One region of the Priestia sp. MDV22-iso46 genome, then DNA from elsewhere that is predicted to be linked to it. Evidence: a T-box and tRNA genes for the amino acid it is inferred to sense, from the RefSeq annotation. Region 1 holds a T-box; the other holds one or more tRNA genes.
What was found. The T-box of region 1 lies ahead of pheS (phenylalanine--tRNA ligase subunit alpha). A T-box ahead of a tRNA ligase gene usually reads a tRNA of that ligase, here a tRNA-Phe.
Positions count from the first base shown of each region.

Region 2: it encodes a tRNA-Phe, which carries the amino acid that the T-box ahead of pheS (phenylalanine--tRNA ligase subunit alpha) is inferred to sense. The anticodon was not compared.

Region 1 is NZ_JBZVWT010000002.1:528-10,158, reverse strand. It holds gene polX (DNA polymerase/3'-5' exonuclease PolX) at 2-1,714, opposite strand; gene AC4NPH_RS11940 (CvpA family protein) at 1,913-2,470, opposite strand; gene zapA (cell division protein ZapA) at 2,467-2,727, opposite strand; gene rnhC (ribonuclease HIII) at 2,871-3,785, shown strand; gene pheT (phenylalanine--tRNA ligase subunit beta) at 3,819-6,233, opposite strand; gene pheS (phenylalanine--tRNA ligase subunit alpha) at 6,247-7,281, opposite strand; T-box leader at 7,336-7,571, opposite strand; gene AC4NPH_RS11915 (TrmH family RNA methyltransferase) at 7,620-8,384, opposite strand; gene sspI (small acid-soluble spore protein SspI) at 8,525-8,731, shown strand; gene AC4NPH_RS11905 (M42 family metallopeptidase) at 8,788-9,631, opposite strand, start outside.
Region 2 is NZ_JBZVWT010000004.1:332,033-341,663, forward strand. It holds gene AC4NPH_RS22530 (S1C family serine protease) at 1-686, opposite strand, end outside; gene AC4NPH_RS22535 (MBL fold metallo-hydrolase) at 744-1,538, opposite strand; gene AC4NPH_RS22540 (two-component system regulatory protein YycI) at 1,557-2,336, opposite strand; gene AC4NPH_RS22545 (YycH family regulatory protein) at 2,323-3,690, opposite strand; gene walK (cell wall metabolism sensor histidine kinase WalK) at 3,681-5,588, opposite strand; gene yycF (response regulator YycF) at 5,595-6,302, opposite strand; tRNA gene AC4NPH_RS22560 (tRNA-Phe) at 6,565-6,637, opposite strand; tRNA gene AC4NPH_RS22565 (tRNA-Asp) at 6,642-6,717, opposite strand; tRNA gene AC4NPH_RS22570 (tRNA-Glu) at 6,753-6,824, opposite strand; tRNA gene AC4NPH_RS22575 (tRNA-Lys) at 6,840-6,912, opposite strand; gene AC4NPH_RS22580 (adenylosuccinate synthase) at 7,082-8,368, opposite strand; gene dnaB (replicative DNA helicase) at 8,556-9,631, opposite strand, start outside.

The DNA of each region.
Region 1 (9,631 bases):
CTTATTTATGTCGATTTAAAAAGGCGGTTAATTCTTTGAGACTATACGTATTTAATACCGTTTCTGGTTTAAGCCAGCCTTTAATTCCCGTAGATATTCCAATTTCCATATGCTCTAGCATGTCTAGATTGTGAGCATCTGTATTAATAGCAATTTTAACTCCTGCCTCTTGGGCTTTTTTTATATGCTCAGCCGCTAAATCTAAACGGTTTGGATTCGCGTTTAGTTCAAGAGCCGTTTTTGTTTCTTTAGCTAATTCAATTAGCATATCAATATCTACATCATATCCGTTGCGGCGACCAATCAAACGACCCGTCGGATGAGCGATTAAATCTACATGAACATTGTTTAACGCTTGCTTTAAGCGATTCATAATTTCTTCGCGTGATTGCGAAAAACTAGAGTGAATGGACGCAATAACAAAATCTAGCTCAGCTAGCATTTCATCATCATAATCAAGTGTTGCATCAGGCAAAATATCCATTTCAATTCCTGCTAGTATTGTAAAATCATCGAACTGTGCGTTTAAACGATTAATTTCTTCACGCTGTTTACGAATGCGTTCAGGCGTTAGACCGTTAGCTACTTTTAAATACTGAGAATGGTCTGTAATCGCCATGTACTCATAGCCTCGCGCGCGACATGCTTCCGCCATTTCTTCAATCGAATACGCCCCGTCGCTCCACGTGGAGTGCATATGCAAATCACCTTTTACGGCACCGTAGGTCACAAGCTTTTGAGGCTTTATAAATGCATCTACTTCCGTTCCATCTTCACGAAGTTCCGGCGGAATAAAAGAGAGCCCAAAATGTTCATAGAATGCTTGTTCAGACTCAAAAGTCATGACTTCGCCTGTCTCCGCATTTTCAACGCCATACTCGCTAATTTTTTCACCGCGTTCTTTTGCTAATTGACGCATACGCACATTATGATCTTTTGATCCTGTAAAATGGTGCAGCGTTGTGGCAAACGCTTTATCTTCTACAAGACGAAAATCCACAGACACATCGTACTCATAGGCTAACGTTACCGATACTTTTGTATCTCCATTTGCAATGATATCCTTCACATTTGGCAGCGATACTAGCTGTTCACGGACAGCATGAGGCTCAGCTGTTGAAATAATAAAATCAAGATCTTTTACGGTTTCCCTCATGCGGCGAATGCTCCCTGCTTGAGAAAAACGCTCAATGCTATGCATATGTTTAAGGGCTTCTAAAATGTCTTCCGCTATTGGAAGCATAAAAGCAAGAGGCAAACGATCAGGACGCTTCCCAAACTCTTCAATAGCAGCGATAATTTTCTCTTCTGTCTTTTTACCAAAACCGCTTAGTCCCTGCACTCGATTTTCCATACAGGCCTGATGCAGTGATTCCATATCTCGAATATCTAGCTCTTTATATAATTTAGCGATTTTTTTACCTCCAAGCCCCGGCAGCTTAAGCAAAGGAATAAGTCCTTCAGGAACTTCTTGCTTTAGTTCTTCTAATACGCTTGACTCATTTGTTTCCATATACTCTGTAATGACTGCAGCCGTTCCTTTTCCAATCCCTTGGAGCTTTGTAAAATCCTCAATCTCTGTCAGCGTTCTTTCGTCCGTTTCTAGCGCTGCAGCTGCTTTTCGAAAAGCAGAAATTTTAAAAGGGTTATCTCCCTTTAATTCCATATATGTAGCAATTGTTTCTAACAATTTAATAATATCCTTTTTATTCATCTCTTTTCACCAGCCTATTATCATAATAACGAAACTTTCAAAAACATGATGAGTGACATATTTACTCTCTCAAATTTTCATATAGACATACTTTTATCCTCGTGAAAACCGCAGATTAGACTGCGATAAAAAAAGAGGGTATCTCAAAAGTATTATGACACTTTCGACACACCCTCTCAACAAGCTATTGTAATTTCATTACATTACACCATACTGAGTCCACAAATCTTGAATCGCAGACGATAAGTATGGAGTATTTTGTACGATATTGATTGCAATTGAAGACTGTTGAATTGGCGTTTGAATTTCACTTACAGGAATCACGGCTCCAATGTATAACAAAATAAAAACGATGATATACACTTCAACGAATCCAAGTGCACCTCCGCCCCATTTATTTAACTGGCGCAGAATTGGCAGTTCGGTTAAAGCCGTTAAAACAGAGCCTGCAAGGCGAAGTACAATGTGAGTAGCAAAAAATAAAATCGCAAATGCAATCATTCGATAAAAAGCGTCTTCTATCGTTCCAGAATCAAATACAAACGATGCGACACTTTGCTGCTGAATATTGTCCGGAAACGGAATCAACAAGCGAAGTCGGCTTGCCAAATCTCCACTAAACATATAAGCGACGATAAACGAAACCGCAAAACTGACAATATGAATGAGCTGCAAAATAAATCCTCTTTTAAGACCTGTTACAAAGCCTAAAAGAAGCAATATAATTAAAATGATATTAAGCATTGACTCAGTCATTCCTCTTTTCCATAAAGTTTTTGTTCAAGTCTCTCATAGTCTTCTTTCAGTTTTATATATTCGTGTACAGCATTCACAGCTGTTAATACTGCTAATTTATTGATATCTAAAGAAGGGTTTTTAGTACTGATTTCACGCATTTTTTCATCCACTATAGAGGCGACAAGTCGAATATGGCTTGTACTTTCGCTACCGACGATGCTGTACTGCTGACCAAAGATGTCAACTGTCGCACGTGTTTTATCTTGTCTTGACACGAGAAAATCCTCCGTTCCACGAAAAATCCTAATCCCTATCATACCACGAAGAAGACTTCAATGGAAACATATCTATATTTAAGCTATCATAAGGGATAGTGCTTATAAAGTAAACTAAAATACCCCGAAAGGAGTGAAGCATTATGTCACATGCTGTTATTAAGGTATCAGCTGATCAAATAGCTAAAATGAAGCTTCATTACACATCCTATTTGCAGCCCAAACTGCCGCAGGGAAGTATGTTTGCGGCTAAAACTCCCGGCTGTTCTATCACTGCGTACCGCTCTGGAAAAGTACTTTTTCAAGGAAAAGAAGCTGAAACAGAAGCGGCTAAGTGGGGAGGCTCTTTAGATGCTGCGAAAAAGGCTCCTGTCTCCCACCTCCCATCAAACTTCAGCTCACTATCGGTCATCGGTTCTGACGAAGTAGGGACGGGAGATTATTTTGGTCCTATGACCGTAGTTGCTGCCTATGTTCAAAAAGAGCAGCTTCCTTTGTTAAAAGAATTAGGAGTACGAGATTCAAAAGAGTTAACGGATGCTAAAATTATTGAAATTGCCAAGCAGCTTGTTTCGTTTATTCCCTATAGTTTGCTTGTTTTACATAACGAAAAGTATAATGCATTTCAAGAAAAAGGCATGTCACAAGGTAAAATGAAAGCTCTGTTACACAACAAAGCTTTATCCAACGTGTTAAAAAAATTGGATCCTGAAAAACCCGATGCCATTTTAATTGACCAGTTTGTCGAAAAAAACACCTATTATAAACACGTGGTAAAGGAAAAAGAAATTATCAAAGAAAATGTCTTTTTCAGCACAAAAGGAGAAAGCGTTCATTTATCTGTAGCTGCTGCTTCCATTATTGCCAGATACGCATTTTTAAAACAAATGGATTTGCTGACGGAAAAGACCGGGATGGTTATTCCTCGCGGAGCTGGCGCACAAGTTGATATCGCCGCTGCTAAAATCATTAAGAAACATGGCGTGAATGCGCTGAACTCTTTAGCTAAAATTCATTTTGCTAATACAGAAAAAGCTTTAAAATTAGCTAAAAAATAAGAGATGTGGAAATCCACATCTCTTTTCTTATTCTTATGAACGAAGCGTTGCACCAAATTCTTTTTCTACAGCTTCTAACACTGCACCATGTGCTTTTGCTACTTCTTCATCAGTTAATGTACGTTCAGGATCTAAGTAACGTAAAGAGAAAGCTACAGATTTCTTGCCTTCTTCCATACGCTCTCCTTCATATAGATCAAATACCGTCACGTCTTTTAAAAGTTCTCCGCCCGCCGCATAGATGACGCGCTGAACTTCTCCTCCAAGAACGTTTTTATCTACAACAAGTGCAATATCACGAGTAATAGATGGGAATCTTGGAATAGCTGAATAACGAACTTCTTCGACATCTGCAGCTAATAGCTCTTGAAGGTGTAATTCAAATACGTATGTTTCACGAAGACCATATTGTTTCTGAACAACAGGATGAACTTGACCTACGTAACCAATTTCTTTTTCATCTAACCATACAGCCGCTGTACGTCCAGGGTGCATACCGTCTTTTTTAACGGGAGCATATGAGATTCGTTTCTCCAAACCAAGCTGTGCAAATAACCCTTCTAGTACACCTTTAATCACATAGAAATCAACGACTTTCTTTTCACCTTGCCAGCCGTGAGCATGCCACAGACCCGTGATTGCACCAGCTACGCGCTCCTGCTCATCCGGTAATTCTCCTTCACCTTTAGATAAGAACACTGAGCCTGTTTCGTATAGCGCAATAGAATCCGACTGACGAGCATTATTATGCTTCACTGCTTCTAGCAAATGAGGCACTAAGCTTTGACGAAGGATGCTGCGATCTTCACTCATCGGCATTGCTAAACCAATCGTACTGGTTGCATTTAGTGCAAACTGAGTAGCTTTTCCAGCGCTCGTTAACGAATATGTTGTTGTTTGTGCTAGTCCCGCACCTTCTAAGAAACGGCGAACTTTACGGCGTCCAAGCTGATACTCTGTTAGTTTTCCTGGAGTTGCCACTGTTACAGGAAGCGTTGTAGGAAGGTTGTCATAGCCATACATACGCGCTACTTCCTCGACGATATCTTCTTCAATTGTAATATCGCCTCTACGAGTTGGCACTGTTACAACAATGGTTTCGTCTTCCACTTTGTTTTCAAATTGAAGACGGTTCATAATGTCTTGTACTTCTTCCATTGATAGCTCTGTACCAAGCACATCGTTAATACGTCCAAGTGACACAGCTACAACAGCAGGTTCCACAGTTAGTGTATCCACTTCTACAGTACCACTTACCACTTCACCTGAAGCGTATTCAGCCATTAATTCTGCTGCGCGGTCAGCAGCTACACGCGTACGGTTAGGATCAATTCCTTTTTCAAAACGAGCGCTTGCCTCACTGCGAAGACCGTGGTCTTTTGAAGCTTGGCGAACCGTTAAGCCTTTGAAGTAAGCTGATTCAATGAGAACATTTACCGTATCGTCTTTTACTTCGGAGTTCGCTCCGCCCATTACACCTGCAAGAGCTACCGGCTCACTTCCGTTTGTAATGACAAGCTGATTGCCTTTTAATACGCGCTCTTGGTCATCAAGTGTTACAAACTTCTCGCCTTCTGACGCGTGACGTACAACAATTTCTTTTGAACCAAGACGATCATAGTCAAAAGCATGCAGAGGCTGGCCGTATTCAAGCAAAATATAGTTGGTAATATCAACAACGTTGTTATGAGGTCGAATACCAGCTGCCATTAAACGCGTTTGCATCCATAATGGTGACGGAGCAATTTTTACGTTTTTCACAACGCGCGCTACGTAAAGCGGATTGTCTTCTTTTGCCTCTACTTTAACGGAAATATAATCAGCTGCTTGCTCATCAGACGTTTGCACGTTTACTGACGGATACTTCACTTCACGACGTAAAATAGCAGCCACTTCATGCGCTACACCTAACATACTTAAGCAGTCTGAACGGTTTGGTGTTAGCCCTAGTTCTAATACTTCATCGTTTAAGTTTAATGCATCTAGTGCATCCGCTCCTACTTCAGCATCGCTTGGGAACACGAAGATGCCTTCTTGATAATCTTTTGCCACAAGCTTGCTTTCAATGCCAAGCTCTTGAAGAGAACAAATCATACCGTTCGATTCTTCACCGCGAAGCTTAGCACGCTTGATTTTAAAGTTACCTGGAAGTACAGCTCCCACTTTTGCAACCGCTACTTTTTGACCTTGTGCCACGTTCGGTGCCCCGCACACGATTTGAACGATTTCTCCTCCGCCAAGATCTACTTGACAGCGGCTTAATTTATCAGCATTTGGATGCTGTTCACGTTCTACAACGTGACCAATTACCACTCCGCTGATGCCTTTATTTAAGTTTTCTACACCTTCAACTTCAATTCCACTTTTTGTGATTTTATCTGCTAACTCTTCTGCCGTTACGCCTGATAAGTCAACATACTCTTGTAACCAACGATAAGATACAAACATCGTAGTCCCTCCTTTATACTTGTTTAAATTGATCTAAGAAACGAACATCATTTGTATAGAAATGACGAATATCATCCACGCCGTGTTTTAACATAGCAATACGCTCTACACCGATTCCAAAAGCAAACCCACGATATTTAGTTGAATCGTATCCAGCCATTTCAAGGACATTTGGATGAACCATGCCTGCTCCTAAAATTTCAATCCAGCCTGTTTGTTTACATACATTACAGCCTTTACCTCCACATTTTGCACACGATACGTCTACTTCTACAGACGGCTCAGTGAACGGGAAGAAACTTGGACGAAGACGAATTTCACGGTCTGCACCGAACATTTTTTTCACAAATACTTCAAGCGTGCCTTTTAAATCGCTCATACGAATGTTTTCGTCTACTACAAGACCTTCAATTTGCATGAATTGATGAGAATGCGTAGCATCATCGTCATCGCGGCGGTACACTTTGCCCGGGCAAATAATTTTAACAGGTCCTTTGCCTTCATTCTTGTTCATAACACGAGCTTGAACAGTTGATGTATGCGTACGAAGAAGCGTTTCTTCCGTAATATAGAACGTATCTTGCATATCACGTGCTGGGTGACCTTTTGGCAAGTTCAGCGCTTCGAAATTATAGTAGTCCTGCTCTACTTCCGGTCCTTCTGCTACTTCATAGCCCATTCCTAAGAATAAATCTTCTACTTCTTCAACCACGCTTGTTAGCGGGTGATGCGTACCTGCTTTAACAGGGCGTCCTGGCAGCGTTACGTCGATTGTTTCTGAAGCAAGTTTACGCTCTACCTCGGCTGCTTCTAACGCCGTTTGTTTTTCTTCAATTTTAGATGCAATAGCTTCACGCACTTCATTTGCAAGTGCTCCCATTACAGGACGCTCTTCAGCTGAAAGTTTTCCCATACCGCGAAGTACTTCTGTGATAGGGCCTTTCTTTCCTAAATAAGCTACGCGTACGTCGTTTAATTCTTTTAAAGCACTTGCTGTTTCGACTTTTGCAATTGCTTCTTGTTGAAGTTCTTGTAAACGTTCTTTCATCACTTATTCCTCCTTTTAACGTAAAAAATGACAAATAAAAAAACCTCCTCCCAAAAAAGGGACGAGGATTAGTCGCGTTACCACCCTTGTTAACTATATACACAGACGTATACAGTTCACTTCATTCAAGTTAACGGAATCTCCGGAACACCTTTACATCTATGTAAGATGGTCTAAGTGTCAACTCAAGAGGTGAATTCACTTATTACATTTATAAAAATGCTTTCAGTCACGGCATTTTCTCCCTGCATAAACGGACATAAGCTACTGCTCTCTTTCATCGTTTTTTACATATGTAACTATTGTATTATTATAGTGAAAACACGTTCTCGATGCAACTACATTCCGCGTAAATAATAAAGTAAGATTCCAGAAGCGATGGCAACATTTAGCGACTCGCTCTTTCCATAGATGGGAATGTACAGATTCTGATCCGTTTGTTCCAGCACTTTCTCGCTTACGCCGTTTCCTTCATTTCCCACAACCAGCGCAAATTCGTTTGAAGGTTTTACGCATGTATAGACCTTTCCATTTTGTAACGACGTGCCGTAAACTGCTATTTCTCTTTCTTTTAACAGTGAAATCATTTCGAGTAAATCACCTTTTACAATTGGAAGGTGAAAAATAGCTCCTTGCGTTGAACGAACGACTTTTGGGTTGTACACATCCACGCTGCCCTCTCCAACGATAATAGCCTCCACTCCGGCAGCATCAGCGGTTCGAATAATCGTACCTAGGTTACCTGGATCTTGCACCGCATCTAAAAGCAATACTTTCTGTGCTGTATGAATGATTTCTGCATGCTTCGTTTGAAAACACACAGCGATAATTCCTTGAGGTGTTTCTGTGTCAGATAACAATTTAATTATTGCTTCGTTTACAACGGTTATTTCGATACCATCTATGTTCCACTGTGCTGGCACTTCAATCGATTCGCGTATAATTAGTTCCTTTACGCAATCCTTATTTTTGATAGCTTCTTCGACTAAATGAAAGCCTTCTACCATAAAAAGGCCCTGCTTATCACGGTCTTTTTTATTATGCAGCTTTTTCCACGCTTTTACCTGCGGATTTTTAACTGAATCAATTTGTTTCACAAACATAACTCCTTTATCTATACAAAAATAAATAGTTCGATTACATTTTGCTCAATAATCATTAGATAAGTTTCACTTTATTGTACATAGAAATCGCAAAGAAAACAAAAACTATTGGTAACTTTACGATAGCTGAGGTGAAAATGATGGATCTTAATTTACGAAATGCTGTTATTGCAAACGTTTCAGGAAACTCAAAAGAAGAGCTTGAAGCTACAATTTCTGACGCTATTCAAAGCGGTGAAGAAAAAATGCTCCCTGGACTTGGTGTTTTATTTGAGGTGCTTTGGGAAAAGTCTCCAGAATCAGAAAAAGAAGAAATTCTGACAACGCTTGAAAACGGTTTAAAATAAATAGCCTTTTCCTATGTACAACAAAAAGCTCATTCTCCTAGAAGAATGAGCTTTTTTTAATTATACGTAATTGCGTTCACCGTATTTCGGTCTAAGCGTTTAATTACTTCCGCAATTAATTTAACTGCATTTTCATAATCATCACGATGAAGCATCGCTGCATGAGAATGGATATAACGAGTTGCGATCGTAATCGAAAGTGCTGGCACCCCGTTAGCTGAAATATGGATAGAACCTGAGTCCGTACCGCCTCCAGCGATTGCATCAAATTGATATGGAATATTTAATTCATCTGCCACATTTACCACTGTATCTCGAAGTCCTTTATGAGAAACCATGGAAGCATCATATAAAATGATTTGCGGACCATCTCCCATTTTAGAAGATGCTTCTTTATCAGAAACACCAGGTGTATCTCCAGCTATACCGACATCAACAGCAAATGCAATATCCGGTTCAATAAAGTTAGCGGATGTTTTTGCACCTCTAAGTCCAACTTCTTCTTGTACCGTTCCTACACCATACACAACATTTTCATGTGTTTCATTTTTTAAAGCTTTTAATACATCGATAGCGATTGCACAGCCGATACGGTTATCCCAGGCTTTCGCTAGCAGCATCTTTTCGTTGTTCATAACCGTAAATTCGAAATAAGGCACAACCTGATCACCAGGTTTCACTCCCCACTCCGCTACTTCTTCTCTGCTAGAGGCACCAATATCGATGAACATATCTTTAATGTCAACGGGCTTTTTACGAACTTCTGGAGGAAGGATATGAGGAGGCTTTGAGCCAATAATCCCCGTTACCTCTCCTTTAGATGTAACGATGGTTACGCGTTGAGCAAGCATAACTTGAGACCACCATCCGCCTACCGTTTGAAAACGAATAAAGCCGCGT
Region 2 (9,631 bases), on a different contig from region 1:
TGAGGAATGACACGGTTAACCCCTGAGACAACTCCTTGTGTAACAGAGCCAGAAAATTGAAGGCCTAGCGGGTTTCCGATAGCAATCACTGGTTCACCAGCTTTAAGCTTATCAGAATTTCCGAAGGTAGCCACTTTTGTCACGTGGCCTGCGTCAATTTCAAGAACTGCTAAGTCCATTAAATCATCGCTGCCAAGAATTTTAGCCGATACCCTTGTACCGTTACTGAAGCTCACTTCAATTTCGTTAGCTCCTTTAATGACATGATAGTTTGTCACAATATAAGCTTTGTTGCCTTGCTTTTTGTAAATAACACCTGAGCCCGTTCCGGCATCAGTTCGTTCATCATTCCAAAAACTTTCAGAGTTCTGAATGTTTACAACTCCTACAACTGCTGCATTGGCTTCAGAAACAGCTTTTGTGACGGCCGTAGTGACGTCAAGAGATACTGACTTTTGAATGGTAGATCCTGTTTGTTCATCTCTATTTTCATCCGTCATCCATCCATCTGGCAAAATTCCGTTCCTCACCAAGGCTGGCATAAGAAGCAGTACAATAAGTGCACCTATAATTGCTCCAATCAGAGCAGAAGCGAAATATCCTCTGCGGCGTTTAGGCGGCCGACTATTTGGCTCTTGGCCTTCATCATAATGTTCCACACTATCACCGAACCCTTCATTTATCATCGTGAATGCCTGCATTCACGTACTAAATGAAGTTATTTTTCGCTTCCTTTCTAGAGACTATACATAAACAATATCAGTTGGTCTTTTTGGATCTGTATCACATAGGAGAATATTGTCCTCTACATTGATGTCTTTTTGTTGTAACACTTGCGCAACAGACATGCGGGCAATTTCCTTCATGTTATTGTCTTGACTCAAATGCGCTAAGTAAATGCGTTTGGTTTGATCTCCAATCACATCTGCCATTGCAAGAGCCGCGTCTTCATTTGATACATGTCCCACGTCGCTTAGAATTCGTCTTTTAATGCTCCAAGGGTAGCGCCCCATTCTCAGCATTTCAACATCATGATTGCTTTCAAATACGTACATATCGCTATTTTTAATCGTACCTTTCATGCGGTCACTTACATAGCCGGTATCCGTAATAAGGGTTAATTTTTTAGATCCTTGATGAAAGACATAAAACATAGGCTCTGCAGCATCATGCGAAACGCCAAAAGACTCCACTTCCAATTGACCAAACGATTTCGTTTGGCCAATTTCAAAGTGAAACTTCTGTTCCGTATCAATGTTGCCGATCAAGCCATCCATTGCGTTCCACGTTTTTTCATTTGCGAAAATAGGGAGCTTATATTTACGTGCCAGGACACCTAGTCCTTTAATATGGTCACTATGTTCATGAGTCACTAAAATTCCTGATAAATCCGGGATATTGCGATTTACTTGTTGAAATAGAGCTTCCATTTGTTTTCCGCTCAGCCCTGCATCAACTAGTAAGGAATGTTCTCCATCACTTACTAAAATCGCATTTCCTGTGCTCCCACTCGCTAGCACGCTGAAATGCAGGCTCATTTATCTCACTCCAAATACTTATTTATTTCCTTTTTTAATAATCTGCCCTTCAAAGGCATTGACAAAATAACTCGTGTCTCCATTTACAATAACATGCCAAGTTGGTGCTAAAACTTGAGAATTTAGTAGAGGTAGATCAAACGTATAGTACCCAAACTCTACTTTTGTTACAGAATCTTTCTTTTTCAATTCACCCTTCAAAAACAAATTTTCCAATGCTTTTAAAGGCGTTAAAACATCCTGCTCATCATCCAACGTTTTCACAGAACCCAGCATCGTTTGTTCATAAGAAATAATTTCATCTTTGTCATTTAAGTGAGCAACAATCATGCCATTTTCATTATCAAAGATTTTATGCTTCTTATATTTTTGAAAGAATGTAACTGTTTTTTTCTCTTTGTTAACATTCCATAGCTCATAATCCTTACCTGAGATCACATACCGTTTTAGAAATTGACTTAGCTTTGCTTCGGGACTTTTTTCAGGTACTGAAAAAGGTTTGTCTAATGCGCTTCGAATTGTTTTTTCCTCAAGCAGCGTTGCTTTTTGCTCTTTTAGCTTTTTTAAATCTTCATCTTTAAACAGTTTGCTTTTAGCATTTAACGACGAAGCTTCCTTCACATCTACAGGTAAATGTTTATATTCAATGCCTTCACTCGTTAATTGTTCTTCAACGCTGGACTCTACAAATAGAGAGTACTGGTCTTCTTGATGAGTTTTAAAAATCTGATAGCCTAAGTAAATATTAAGAATCAAGAAAGTGAAAATAAAGATGGTTTTTGTTCTATTCCAATCCATCGTTATCGCCTCCTTCGGTCGGCGGTGCAATTCGATACCATTTGCTATTATAATAATAGAACCAAGAAGGAACGAGTTTGACAGAGTTAGAATTAAACTCAACCGTCTTTTCACCGGTTTTCGGCTGCTGTGACACTTCTTCTAGCTGATAGCCTATTGAAATATCTTTTAACAGATTCGGGTCAAAGTTTTGGTGTTTTTCAATTAATTGAATCACTTTTTGAGATGACTGCAGCTTTTCTACACTCGAATCCTGTACTCTCACAAAACGATAAAGAGGACGACGGTAATTTAAAATCTCCGCATTTCCCCATCTCTGATATATTTCAGTCATTCCCTGATTGCTGTAAACTGGATAGTTATCTTTATAATAACGATAGCTAATTTCTTTTGTAATACGATTCCAGCTGTTGAACCTGTAATTAGATTCCGTCCAGCCGCCGTGGTCATTAACGAAGCTAAAGCTGCGATTTATTAAATTATAATCTTCCATTACTTCGGTCGTGGAATTTACAAGATTCACATATTCCATCACATCTGTCTTCGTATTAACATTAATCACTTTTGTACCTTCGGTGTAGACATCTCGGTTTGTAGACGTTTCTTTCCGTGCATAGTCTGGGTTGTTAAAAAGCGCTTCTTTATATTTTTCAATATCTAAATGCCTCATGCTCGTATAGTAGACTTCACTATTCATCGTGATATTATTTTCCGGAAGGAAGATATACCGATTTTTGTTTTCTTTATATACAAAGCTCGGGGCATACGTACGTTTCATTTTATCTTCTAATTCTTTGATATCATCTTTGGCCAAATTCTTGACTGTAACCGAATAAATCTTTTTTTGCTCATAATTCACAAGATACACGCTTACGAAAAAGGAAGGTGTACGCTTAATTTTAATGAGTACACGGTCAAATGTTTGATTAGGCAAAGACGTTTGAGAAAATGAAAAAAGCTGTTGAAATGTTTTCAAAGGTAGCGCGTCTGGATACAACACTTCAATAGAATTACTTCCATGGACATAATTTAAAAATCCATCAGGAGAAATAGCATCCGAAACGTCCGTCACATTCGAAAATTTCCACTTTTTCATTTCATTTACCCATTTGTTTACATCATCTTCGTCGTGAGACATGTAGTGATTATCGTTTCGATGATAGAGAACTTCTGTTGGAAGAATATGATCTTCTATTTTACTTTTTGAACTCACTTCAACTTCCTGCAAATGTTGATTTTTTGAAATGACCTTATAAGAAGGCTGATACGTCCATATATGATACGTCATAATTAAACTGGAAGCGACGAGAACAACTAAGATGGCCGTTTTGATATGTTCATATCTCATTCCCATTCGTCATCATTCTCACTTTCAATCGGAAGAGTAAAGTAAATCGTTGTTCCTTTTCCTTCCTGACTATCTGCCCAAATACGTCCATCATGTGCTTCAATAATTTCCTTGGCAATAGCAAGCCCTAATCCTGTTCCGCCTAATTTACGCGTTCGTGCTTTATCTACACGATAGAAGCGTTCGAAAATTTTAGCTAAATTTGATTTTGGAATTCCCATACCTTGGTCTTTAATGCTCACAACAATTTCATGCGTATGCTGAGCAATTGAAAATGTAATGGTTCCGCCTTCAGGTGAATATTTTATTGCATTGGAAATAATGTTATCTAATACTTGTGTAATTTTATCTTGATCGATCGCGACATAGATTGCTTCATTTGGCAAGTCGCGCACGAACGAAATACCTTGTTCAATTGTCATTTCAAAGCGATCAATGATGTAATGATAGAACTTCACAAAATTGATTGGGTCACGACTAAATCGGTAGTCTTGGCTATCTAGCTTAGATAATTGAAGCAAGTCGTTAACGAGACGAATCATTCGTTCTGTTTCCGTTTGCGTTACATTTAAAAATGTTGGAGCTAAGTCCTTATCTTGCCATGCTCCTTCTGCAAGCGCATCTAAATAACTGCGCATCGTTGTTAACGGCGTACGCAATTCATGTGAAACATTGGCTACAAATTCTCGGCGATCTTGATCAATTTTCTCCTGCTCTGTAATATCATGCAAGACAATGATAATCCCGTTAATAAAACCGGTCTCTTTTTGAATAGCGGAAATGGTAGCTCTTAAAATAAAGGGATCTGATTTTGTACTAAAGTCCAAAATTAATGACTCTTGATTAGCGAGCAAGCTTTCAAACGTATGCGTTTCTTCAAGATCTAATAGGGAAACAACTGGATCAGACAAAACCGTTTCACGTGAAACATTTAGCATAGCTGCAGCTGGATCATTAATTAAAATTACTCTTCCCTTTCGATCCGTAGCAATAACGCCGTCCGTCATATGAGCTAATACCGAACTAAGCTTACGGCGCTCCCCTTCTGTAGTTGCCTGTGCTTCTTGAAGCTTTCTTGTCAAGTTGTTGAATGTGAGAGCTAGCTGACCAATTTCATCATACCCGTATACCTTAGCTTTTCTCGTAAAATTCCCTTTGGCCATCTCAAGTGCTTGTTTTCTCATTTCAGACATTGGACGAGTAATCGTCTGAGCTAAAAACACGCCTAAAATAGCTGTAATAAAAAGAGCAATCACCGTACCTGCCTTAAAGATCTGATTGATATTACTCATTTGATCGTAAACAGGCTCCATGGAAGCTGTTAAGTAAATAGCACCTAAGATTTCTTCGCTAGACTGAACTTTTCCATTTTTATTAGTTGAATTTGATTGACTGGCACCTACTTTATCCTGTAAACGAATAGGCTGTATCATAACTCTGATTCGCTGTCCGCTTTGATCAACAAATACATTATCAGAGTTCGTTCCTGCTAACAACGCATTTGTAATCGCTAAATCATTAGTCTTTTTACCTATGATCTGTTGAGGATTTGAGTTCGATGTAGCAATGATTCTTCTATTTTGGTCAATGACTCTTACTTCAGAGATGTCATTCATATCATTTGAAGCTAAATTGGGTCTTGAAGCAAAATCTCGTAAAATAGTCTTTAAGTCTTCCTCAAGAGTGGGGGAATCATCATCACGATTTTTCACCATTTCTTGTCCAATGTTATACGTCAGCAAGTCTGTCCGCTCTTGAAGAGACGTTCGAAAGTTGTTAACTAATTCTTTTTCTAATTGTCGTGCAAAATAGACCCCAATAATTTGCATCGCAATTAAAATGAGCAGCACATAAATCAATACAAACTTTAAATGAATAGATTGCAGGAGCCTTACTTTCTTCATCTAAAATTACTCCTGCTCTGGGCTGCGTAAATAATAGCCTACTCCACGTCTTGTTACAATCCACATTGGATGGCTTGGATTATCTTCAATTTTTTCACGTAATCTTCGAACTGTTACATCTACCGTACGCACATCACCAAAATAGTCATAACCCCATACAGTTTGAAGCAAGTGTTCACGCGTCATGACTTGTCCAATGTGTTTCGCTAAATAATGCAGCAGCTCAAATTCACGGTGAGTCAGTTCAATCGTTTCTCCGCGCTTAGACACGATATAAGCATCTGGGTGAATAACAAGTGCTCCAATTGTAATTTCATTCGTTTCGCTTTCTTCCGTTGGAGCAGCTACCTGCTGATGTCTACGCAAATTAGCTTTTACACGTGCTAATAATTCACGCGTACTAAACGGCTTAGTTACATAATCATCTGCACCTAATTCTAGACCTAAAACTTTGTCAATTTCAGAGTCTTTTGCTGTTAACATGATAATTGGCATATCATATTTTTTGCGTACTTCTCGGCAAACTTCCATTCCATCTTTCTGAGGAAGCATAATATCTAATAAAATCATTTCAGGCTGTACTTCTTCCACTTTTTCAAGTGCTTCTACGCCATCATAAGCACAAAATACTTCGTAACCTTCTTTTTGCAAATTAAACTTTAAAATATCTGCAATCGGCTTTTCGTCATCTACGACTAAAATACGTTTATCCATGATCATCGTTCTCCTTTATTAGTTGAAGCAAAATATAAAAGATAGTATTCATACTGTTTGAATACCGTAGTTTTATTATACTTGATAACCCTTGAAACGTCACAAGTTCATCCTCTACTATACATGAAGATATATGATTTTCAACCATCTCTAAATACAAAAGTAATATATTACCACAAAAGAGATACAAAGCAAATAACGTTTTCTTTTAAATGTAAATAAAAGAAAAAAGCATGACTTTAAATAAAGTCATGCTTTTTGATGGCTCGGGACGGAATCGAACCGCCGACACAAGGATTTTCAGTCCTTTGCTCTACCAACTGAGCTACCGAGCCAAAATGGCGGTCCCGACGGGAATCGAACCCGCGATCTCCTGCGTGACAGGCAGGCATGTTAACCGCTACACCACGGGACCTCAGTCTATATGCTATGTATTAAAAATATTAAAAATGACCCGTACGGGATTCGAACCCGTGTTACCGCCGTGAAAGGGCGGTGTCTTAACCGCTTGACCAACGGGCCACGTTGTAACAAAAGTGAGCCATGAAGGACTCGAACCTTCGACCCTCTGATTAAAAGTCAGATGCTCTACCAACTGAGCTAATGGCTCATGTTATATCTCTTAGCGACGCTTATTATAATAACATGATATTTCATATGAATGCAATAGTTTTTTTAAAACTTTCTTTTTATTATTGAGCTTTTTTTAAAAAACTTGTTAACAAAGCACCAATTATAAATAAAAAAAGGTTAGCTCACGAGGAGCTAACCTTTTTTATTTAGCTATATACACCACGTAATACATTTGTTTGTGTGCGATCTGGACCTACAGAGAAAATAGATAAAGGAATACCTGTTAATTGAGACACTCGCTCTAAGTAGTGGCGAGCGTTATCAGGTAACTCATCTAATGTTTTCACACCCGTAATATCTTCTGTCCAACCTGGAAGCTCTTCATATACAGGTTCGCATTCTGCAAGTGTTTTTAAGCTAGCAGGGAATTCTTCCATAACTTCCCCTTTATAACGGTAAGCTACACAAATCTTTAATGTCTCAATTCCCGTTAATACATCAATTGAGTTTAAAGATAAATCTGTGATTCCGCTAACGCGACGAGCATGGCGTACAACTACACTGTCGAACCAACCTACACGGCGAGGACGACCAGTTGTTGTACCATATTCACGTCCTACTTCACGGATTTGATCACCGATTTCGTTTGTTAATTCAGTTGGGAAAGGACCGTCACCAACACGAGTTGTATACGCTTTTGATACACCTACAACGTGTTTGATTTTAGATGGACCTACACCAGAACCAATTGTTACTCCACCCGCTACTGGGTTTGAAGATGTAACAAATGGATATGTTCCTTGGTCGATATCTAACATAACACCTTGTGCGCCTTCAAATAGTACACGACGTCCTTCGTCTAACGCATCATTTAATACTACTGATGTGTCAACAACATATTTTGCAACTTGTTGACCATACTCATAGTACTCATCTAAAATTTCTTCTAATGTAAAGCCTTCTACTTCATACATTTTTTCAAGAAGGCGATTCTTTTCAGCTAAGTTTTGTGTTAATTTTGCTTCAAATACTTCACGGTCTAGTAAATCGGCAATTCGAATACCAACACGTGCTGCTTTATCCATATAAGCTGGTCCAATACCTTTTTTCGTTGTACCAATCTTATTTTCACCTTTACGTTCTTCTTCAACTTCATCTAATTTTAAATGATACGGAAGAATCACATGAGCTCGGTTACTAATACGTAAGTTTTCTGTTGTTACACCGCGATCATGTAAGTATTTTAATTCTTGAACAAGCGCTTTTGGATCGACAACCATACCGTTTCCAATTACACATGTTTTGTCATTATAAAAAATACCTGAAGGAATTAAATGTAACTTATAAGTTTCACCATTAAACTTAATTGTATGACCTGCATTGTTCCCACCTTGGTAACGTGCAATCACTTCTGCATTTTCTGATAGGAAGTCTGTAATCTTCCCTTTTCCTTCATCTCCCCATTGTGTTCCTACTACAACGACTGAAGACATATCTTAAGCACCTCCGCTTAGTAAGCAACAGCTCACTACGACATAATTTAACCATGGATAAGTGTATCAATTTATCACGCTAAAGTCAATTAAATCCGAACGATTTAACAAAAGTTATTACAAATATATCGTATTTTGCGGAACGAATGCGATAACAATAAAATAAAACCTCTCATATTGAGAGGTTTTATGCACCAGGCGGCACTCCTGCGTCATCAAAGCGCCGCTCGAGATTAACGAATTTATTGTACTCTTTTACAAAGGCAAGCTGTACGGTTCCAACTGGACCGTTACGCTGCTTGGCTATAATAATCTCGATAATATTTTGATTTTCTGTATCTTTTTCATAATAGTCTTCACGATATAAGAAAGCTACGATATCGGCATCCTGCTCAATACTTCCGGATTCACGGATATCAGACATCATTGGTCGCTTATCTTGTCTTTGCTCTACTCCACGGGAAAGCTGTGATAAGGCGATAACAGGAACTTCTAATTCACGAGCTAAAGCTTTTAACGCACGAGAAATTTCAGATACTTCCTGCTGTCGGTTTTCTCCGCTTCGTCCATTTCCTTGAATGAGCTGTAAGTAGTCAATTAAAATCATCCCAAGCCCGCCTTCTTGTTTCAAGCGACGACACTTAGAACGAATTTCACCTACACGAATACCCGGTGTATCATCAATATAAATCCCTGCATTGGACAAAGATCCCATTGCCATAGTGAGCTTTCCCCAGTCATCAGCTGTAAGCGAACCTGTACGCAGCCTTTGTGCATCAATATTTCCTTCCGCACACAGCATCCTCATAACAAGCTGCTGAGCACCCATCTCTAAACTGAAGATGGCTACGTTCTCATCCGTTTTCGTTGCAACGTTTTGCGCAATATTTAAGGCAAAAGCCGTTTTACCTACAGATGGTCGAGCCGCTACAATGATTAAATCATTTCGCTGGAACCCTGCTGTCATTCTATCTAAATCACTAAACCCGGTTGGGATACCTGTAATGTCACCTTTTCGATTGTGAAGAACTTCGATATCATCGTACGTTTGTACAAGTACATCTTTGATATTTTGAAACACACCGCTGTTTTTACGCTGTGCTACTTCTAAAATGTTTTTTTCCGCTTCATTTAATAAAACTTCCACTTCGTCTTCCCTTGCATATCCTTCTGAAGCAATATGCGTTGCAGTACGAATTAAACGGCGTAAAATCGACTTTTCTTCTACGATTTTACCGTAATACTCTACGTTTGCAGCCGTTG